Aromatoleum aromaticum EbN1: one gene and its partner. The protein of the gene in region 1 binds, or shares a complex with, the protein of each later gene. Links are inferred from orthologs where the notes say so. Each region holds a gene or a part of one and is shown on either strand. Other genes may lie near its edges.

Region 1 (4,052 bases):
GTGCCTCGAACTCTGTTCGGTCATCAGCCCCCTGTCGTGTCACTTCCGGAGCCGAAGGCAGGTCGTCGAGGATGAAGAAGCGGTCGTCGCGCTCCGGAACCGATTCGACAGGGCGGGGCGCTGCGGCAGCGGGCGGTTGGGAAATTGCGGGTGGGGTGGGTGCCGATACGGCGGGCGCGACGTGCAGCACGCGATCGAGCGCATTGAACGACGCATAGCAGCGTCCGCAGCGCACTTCGCCGCGATGCGCGCGCAGTTGCTCGGGCTGCACCCGGAATACCGTCTGGCAGGCCGGGCAGCGCGCGAACATCACTGGCTCCCGGTTTGTCGCGGAGAGCCGCCTTCGAGCCGCGCCCAGCCTTCATGTACCGCACCGACGCGCAACGGCAGGAACGGCGCGTATGCCGCGATCACCTGTTCGGTCTGGGTTTCGAGCACGCCGGACAGCGCGATTCTGCCGCCGGGAGCGACCCGGGCGGCGAGCAGCGGCGCCAGCACGCACAGCGGATTCGTCAGGATGTTGGCGACGACGACGTCGAAGCGCGCGTCGAGTGGCTGGCGGGAGTGCTGCAGCCGCAGCGCGACGTGGTTGCGCGCGGCGTTATCGTGCGCGGCGTCGAGCGCCTTGTCGTCGATGTCGATGCCGAGCACGTCGCCCGCCCCGAGGCGCACTGCCGCGATGCCGAGAATGCCCGAGCCGCAGCCGTAGTCGAGCACGCTGTCGCCCGGCTGCACCGCGTCGCACAGCCACTCCAGGCACAGGCGCGTCGTCGGATGCGAGCCGGTGCCGAAAGCCATGCCGGGATCGAGCTCGATGTTGATCGCCGCCGGGTCGGGCGCGGCGTGCCACGACGGCACGATCCACATCCGATCGGTGACGCGGATCGGCTCGAACTGGCTTTGGGTGAGCTGCACCCAGTTCTGCTCGGCGATCTCTTCGAGCGTGAAAGGCGGCACCGCATCGAAGCCGGCGTCGGCAGCCGCGCGGGCGAGGGCGACGGTGAGGTCGGCGTCGGCATCGAACAGCGCGATTACGCGGCTGTGATCCCACAGCCCGACCGGATGATGCCCGGGTTCGCCGAACTGCGGCTTCTCGGCGTCGGTGCCGGCGTCGGCGTCCTCGATGCTGATCGACAGCGCGCCGGCGTCCATCAGCGCCTCGGACAGCGCTTCGGCCTTGTGCGCTTCGGCCTGCAAAGTTACCGAGATCCACATGATGTACGCGTCCGCGGCCTGCTCAGGCAAGATTCTTGACTTCGTTGCGTTCGGCGAGCTTGTGCTCCAGGTAATGGATGCTCGTGCCGCCCTCGACGAAACGTGCATCGAGCATCAGCTCCTGGTGCAGCGGCACGTTCGTCTTGATGCCTTCGACCGCCATTTCCGACAGCGCGATCCGCATCCGTCGGATCGCCTGTTCGCGCGTGTCGCCGAACGCGATCAGCTTGCCGATCATCGAATCGTAATGCGACGGGATCGTGTAGCCGTTATAGACGTGCGAATCGACGCGAATGCCAGGTCCGCCCGGCGTGTGCCAGTTCGTGATCTTTCCCGGGCAGGGCGTGAATTTGAACGGATCCTCGGCGTTGATGCGACACTCGATCGCGTGGCCGTGGAATTCGACGTGACGCTGGCGGAACCACAGCTTTTCGCCGGTCGCGATGCGGATCTGCGCCTGCACGATGTCGATGCCGGTGATCATCTCGGTGACGGGATGCTCGACCTGCACGCGCGTGTTCATCTCGATGAAGTAGAACTCGTCGTTCTCGTAGAGGAACTCGAACGTGCCCGCGCCGCGGTAACCGATCGTGCGGCAGGCTTCGGCGCAGCGCTCGCCGACTTTCGCGATGGCCTTGCGATCGATGCCCGGCGCAGGAGCTTCCTCGATGACTTTCTGGTGGCGGCGCTGCATCGAGCAGTCGCGTTCGCCGAGATAGACCGCGTTGCCATGTTCGTCGGCGAGCACCTGGATCTCGATGTGACGCGGGTTCTCGAGGAATTTTTCCATATAGACGATCGGGTTGCCGAACGCCGCCTCGGCTTCGGCACGGGTCGTCGCGACCGCGTTGAGCAGCGCCGCCTCGGTGTGGACGACCCGCATCCCGCGACCGCCGCCGCCGCCGGCCGCCTTGATGATGACAGGGTAGCCGACGGTGCGGGCGATCTTGACGATCTCCTTCGGTTCCTCGGGCAGCGCGCCTTCCGAACCCGGCACGCACGGCACTCCGGCGGCCTTCATCGCATCCTTGGCGCTGACCTTGTCGCCCATCAGCCGGATCGTGTCGGAGCGCGGGCCGATGAAGACGAAGCCGGACTGCTCGACGCGTTCGGCGAAGTCGGCGTTCTCGGACAGGAAACCGTAGCCCGGATGGATGGCTTCGGCGTCGGTGACTTCGGCTGCCGAAATGATCGCGGGGACGTTCAGGTAGCTCAGCGCCGATTGCGCCGGACCGATGCACACCGACTCGTCGGCGAGCTTGACGTACTTCGCTTCGGTGTCCGCGACCGAGTGCACCGCAACGGTGCGGATACCCAGCTCGCGGCACGCGCGCAGCACGCGCAGCGCGATTTCGCCGCGGTTGGCAATCAGGATCTTTTCAAACATGGGGTGCCTCCGCGGCGAAATCGCGCTCGGACGCTGCGCGTACCGCGCGATTTGGCTGCGCCGCTGCGCCGCCTGCCGGCGGCTGGTCACCACGGTTGGCGATCAGTATCTTTTCGAACATGAGGGCGTTCAGGCGATGATGAAGAGCGGCTGGCCGTATTCGACCGGCTGGGCGTTTTCGACGAGGACCGCCTTCACCGTCCCGGTGAACTCGGATTCGATTTCGTTCATCAGCTTCATCGCTTCGATGATGCACAGGCGGTCGCCGATGGCGACGGCCTGGCCGACGTCGACGAGGGGTTTCGCACCCGGCGCCGAGGCGCGATAGAACGTGCCGACCATCGGCGATTTCACGATCATGCCTTCGGGTGCGTCATCGACCGGCGGGGTCAGCACGATCGCCGGAGCCGGGGCAGCCGCAAATTGCGGCACGCTCGCCGGCATCTGCGCGAGGTAGTTCGAAACGGGGGCGGTGCTGTGTTTGGCGATACGGACTTTCTCTTCGCCCTCGGTGACTTCCAGTTCGGAAATGCCCGACTCCTGGACGAGGTCGATCAACTTCTTCAGCTTGCGCAGATCCATGCTGTTCTCCGAGCGGGGCGCCGCCGCACGGGGCGCCCGGGGGTTTGTGTCAGGGTTTCCGCAGCTGCGACAGCGCGTATTCGAGCGCCGCGAGGTAGCCGTACGGCCCCAGTCCGCAGATCACGCCGGCTGCACAGTCGGAAAAATAGGAGTGATGCCGGAAAGTGTCCCGGGCATGAATGTTGGAAAGATGCACTTCGACGTACGGGATCGCGACCGCGAGGAGGGCGTCGCGCAGCGCGACGCTGGTATGAGCGTAAGCGGCCGGATTGAGGATGATGAAGCTGATCTCTTCCAACGGCGATGCCTGTACCCGGTCGATCAGCTGGCCTTCGTGGTTGCTCTGAAACGACTCGACCAGGACGCCTTCGGCGCGTCCGCGGGCTTCCATCGCGGAGTGGATGTCGGCAAGCGTCGTGTGGCCGTAGACGTCAGGCTCCCGGGTGCCGAGAAGGTTGAGGTTCGGTCCGTGCAGGACCAGGATCCGGGGCTGCGGCGGGGGCGCGGCATCTGGGTTTTTACTGCGTTTTTGGCGCGTCATGCCGGCAAGTTTGCCGCAATTAGGCGCATTTTGTCCAGTGCCACGCGGCGCGCTCCGGTGAATTACTGGTCGAGGAGTGCGCGGATTTTGCCTTCTAGTTCACTACGATTCAAGGTGCCGAGCTTGATGTGCGCGATCTTTCCGGCACGATCGAAAATGATCGTGTAAGGCAGCGCCTGCACGGCATTTCCGAGCGCCCTCGTCAGCTCCAGCGTTTGCGGCGTGCCGATCAGGAGTGGATACGGGACGTCATGCTCTTCGCGGAACTTTCGCACGCTCTCGGCCTTGTCGATGCCGAGGCCGACGAACTGGACCGGGGAATCGGCG
Region 2 (3,476 bases), 2.0 Mb from region 1 along the record:
TCTTGTCGCGAATCAGGCTGACGACCCCTTCAACGTCCTTGTCGGCGAGCATGCCGAATACTGCCCACGTCTCCGGAAAGTAGCCCATGTTGGAAAGATTCTCAGCCAGCACTCCGGCCGCCTGGGGGTTATGGGCCACGTCGAGCACTACCGAGGGCTTCCCCGCGAGCACCTGGAAACGCCCCGGCAGTTCGACCAGCATCAACCCCTCGCGCACCGCCTGCATCGACACCGGAATACGCTCGCGCAAGGTTTCCAGTGCCATCAGGACCGCTGCCGCATTGAGCAGCTGATTCGCCCCGCGCAGCGACGGGTACGCGAGCCCTCCGCGACGGGGGCCGCCCCGGCTCCACCAGGTCCACTGCGTGCGATCGCCCGAAAACCCGAAATCCTGGCCTACCAGCCGGAGATCGGCGCCGATCTGCCGGGCGTGCGCGATCAAGGATTCCGGGGGCAGCGGATCGGAACAGATCGCGGGGCGAGCGGAGCGGAAGATTCCCGCTTTCTCGAAGCCGATTTTCTCACGGCTATCGCCCAGATAATCCATGTGATCCATCGCAACGCTGGTGACGATGGCGCAATCCGGCTCGAACACATTGACCGCATCGAGGCGGCCGCCCAGGCCGACTTCGAGAATGATCACATCGAGCGGCTCGCGGCAGAACGCATGCCATGCAGCGAGCGTGCCCTGTTCGAAATATGTCAGCGGGACGTCGCCGCGCGCTCGTTCGACATGATTGAAAGCCGCAACGAGCGCTTCATCGCCGACTGCGCGCCCATCGATGCGCACCCGTTCGTTATAACCCAGCAAATGGGGCGACGTGTAACACCCGACGCGATAGCCTGCAGCGATCAGAATGGCTTCGAGCATCGCGCATGTCGATCCCTTGCCGTTCGTGCCTCCGACCGTTATCACCACCGCGCGGCTTTGGCTGTCGAGAGCGTCCCGGACTTGAGCAACCCGCTCCAGGCCGAGCCGGATCGGCTGTCCCGGGCGGCGCTCCAGCAGTTCCAGCCAGTCTTTCAGGGTTTCGGGAGATCGCATCGGGCGTCGTTCCGCTTGGCCTATACGCCGATCGCCGGCTGACGCGTCAGCAGCGTCAGCAGTTCGGCAAGCTTCGGCCGCATCTCGCGCCTGTCGATGATCAGGTCGATCGCGCCTTTTTCGAGCAGGAACTCGGATCGCTGAAACCCCTCCGGGAGGGTTTCGCGCACCGTCTGCTCGATCACTCGCGGACCGGCGAAGCCGATCAGCGCGCCGGGCTCGGCGATCACGACGTCGCCGATGAACGCAAAGCTCGCCGACACCCCGCCCATCGTCGGATCCGTCAGCAGCGTGATGAACGGCAGTTTGCGCTGGGCGAGCTGGGTGATCGCCGCAGTCGTCTTGGCCATCTGCATCAGCGAGAACAAGCCTTCCTGCATCCGCGCGCCGCCGGTCGCCGTGATGCAGATGAACGGCAGCCGCTGGTCGAGCGCAGCCTTGGCACCGCGGACGAAGCGCTCGCCGACGACCGAACCCATGGAACCGCCCAGAAACTCGAACTCGAAGCAGGCGACGACCACGGGGACGGTCAGGATCGCGCCCTGCATCACTACCATCGCGTCGGCTTCGGAAGTATCTGCGCTCGCCGCCGACAGGCGTTCCGTATAGCGGCGCGAATCCTTGAATTTCAGCGGGTCGACCGGCACCACTTCGGCGCCGATCTCGAACCGTCCCTCGGCATCGAGCAGCAAGTCGAGGCGCGCCCGTGCACGCAGGCGCTGGTGATGTCCACATTTCGGGCACACCATCTGGTTGCTTTCGAGATCCGATCGGTACAACACCGCTTCGCATGCGGAGCACTTGCTCCACAGCCCTTCGGGGATCGACTTGCGCGCAGCCGATTCCGCCCGCTTGATCTTGGGCGGCAACAGTTTCTGCAGCCAGCTCATCGCACGCTCCCTTCGACTTGGTCGAGCGCCGTGCGGACTTCCCTGAGGAAGGCAGTGACATTGGCGGCGAGCCGATCCCGCGGGCTGCGCTCGATCTCCTCGATGATGCGGCTACCGATCACCACCGCGTCGGCCACTTCGCCGATGCGCCGCGCCGACTCGGCATCGCGGATGCCGAAGCCAACGCCGACCGGCATGCCGACCTGCGCGCGAATCTGCGGAATGCGCGCCGCCACCTCGTCGAAATCGAGCGTCGCGGAGCCGGTGACGCCTTTCAGCGAGACGTAGTAGATGTAGCCGCTGCCGACTCTCGCGACGTCGCGGAAACGCTGCTCGGTCGAGGTCGGCGCGAGGAGGAAGATCGGATCCAGTCCGGCGTCTTTTGCCGCCCGCGCGAAGCTCTCGCACTCCTCCGGCGGGTAGTCGACGATCAGCACGCCGTCGACTTGCGCCTCGCGCGCGGCCGACACGAACCGCTCGACGCCCATCGCCTCGATCGGATTCGCGTACCCCATCAGGACCACCGGGGTCTCGGCGTTGCCGGTGCGGAACTCGCGAACGGTATCGAGCACCCTGCGCAGGGTCATGCCGTTGGCCAGAGCGCGTTCCGAGGCGCGCTGTATCGTCGGACCATCGGCCATCGGGTCGGAGAACGGAACGCCCAGTTCGATGATGTCGGCGCCTCCCTCGACCAGCGCGTTCATCAACGGCACCGTCAGCTCCGGTGCCGGATCGCCGGCAGTGATGAAGGGAATCAGCGCCCGCCGCCCGGTGACTTGCAGGCGCTGAAAAGTGGATTGGATTTTGGACATATTCGGTGTCAGGAATGCGGGTCGCGAGGCGACTCGTCAGGCTCAGAACTGGATGCCGGATTTCTCGGCGACGGTGTGCATGTCCTTGTCCCCGCGCCCGGAGAGATTGACCAGCAGGATCTTGTCCTTCGGCAACGTCGGCGCGAGCCTTGCCGCGTAGGCGAGCGCGTGCGACGACTCGAGCGCGGGAATGATGCCCTCCAGGCGGCACAGGTCATGAAACGCTTTCAGCGCCTCCTGGTCGGTGACGGTCACGTATTCCGCGCGGCCGCTGTCCTTGAGCCACGCATGCTCGGGTCCGACGCCCGGATAATCGAGGCCGGCGGAAATCGAATGCGTCTCGATGATCTGGCCGTCGTCATCCTGCAGCAGATAAGTCCGGTTGCCGTGCAGGACGCCGGGCTTGCCGGCGGTGAGGCTGGCTGCATGGCGGCCCGATTCCATCCCCTCGCCTGCCGCCTCGACGCCGATCAGGCGCACGTCGGGCACGTCGATGTAAGGATGGAAGATGCCCATCGCATTCGACCCGCCACCGACACAGGCGATCACGCAGTCGGGCTGCCGCCCCGTCATTTCCGGCATCTGCAGCAGGCATTCCTTCCCGATGACGGTCTGGAAATCGCGCACCATCAGCGGATACGGATGGGGCCCGGCAACGGTGCCGATGATGTAGAAGGTGTTGTGAACGTTCGTGACCCAGTCGCGCATCGCCTCGTTGAGGGCGTCCTT

Evidence for each region.
Region 2: the proteins of accC (region 1) and accD are in contact, whole or in part, in a solved structure (PDB 8UXZ), measured with the Escherichia coli proteins. The link is inferred for Aromatoleum aromaticum EbN1 from one-to-one orthologs.

Annotation. Positions count from the first base shown.
Region 1 is NC_006513.1:873,768-877,819, reverse strand. What follows is about bases 421-3,407. They hold accC (acetyl-CoA carboxylase biotin carboxylase subunit), read right to left. Parts: upstream 2,603-3,407; coding sequence 1,238-2,602; downstream 421-1,237. Other genes in these bases: aroQ (type II 3-dehydroquinate dehydratase), read right to left, coding at 3,234-3,407; accB (acetyl-CoA carboxylase biotin carboxyl carrier protein), read right to left, coding at 2,732-3,184; prmA (50S ribosomal protein L11 methyltransferase), read right to left, coding at 421-1,215. Outside these bases: EBN1_RS04200 (DUF3426 domain-containing protein), read right to left, coding at 1-310; more of prmA, read right to left, coding at 310-420; more of aroQ, read right to left, coding at 3,408-3,725; EBN1_RS04175 (TlpA family protein disulfide reductase), read right to left, coding at 3,788-4,052. UniProt on the Escherichia coli protein: This protein is a component of the acetyl coenzyme A carboxylase complex; first, biotin carboxylase catalyzes the carboxylation of the carrier protein and then the transcarboxylase transfers the carboxyl group to form malonyl-CoA.
Region 2 is NC_006513.1:2,825,634-2,829,109, reverse strand. What follows is about bases 1-2,944. They hold accD (acetyl-CoA carboxylase, carboxyltransferase subunit beta), read right to left. Parts: upstream 1,936-2,944; coding sequence 1,066-1,935; downstream 1-1,065. Other genes in these bases: trpB (tryptophan synthase subunit beta), read right to left, coding at 2,790-2,944; trpA (tryptophan synthase subunit alpha), read right to left, coding at 1,932-2,747; folC (bifunctional tetrahydrofolate synthase/dihydrofolate synthase), read right to left, coding at 1-1,045. Also shown: more of trpB, read right to left, coding at 2,945-3,476.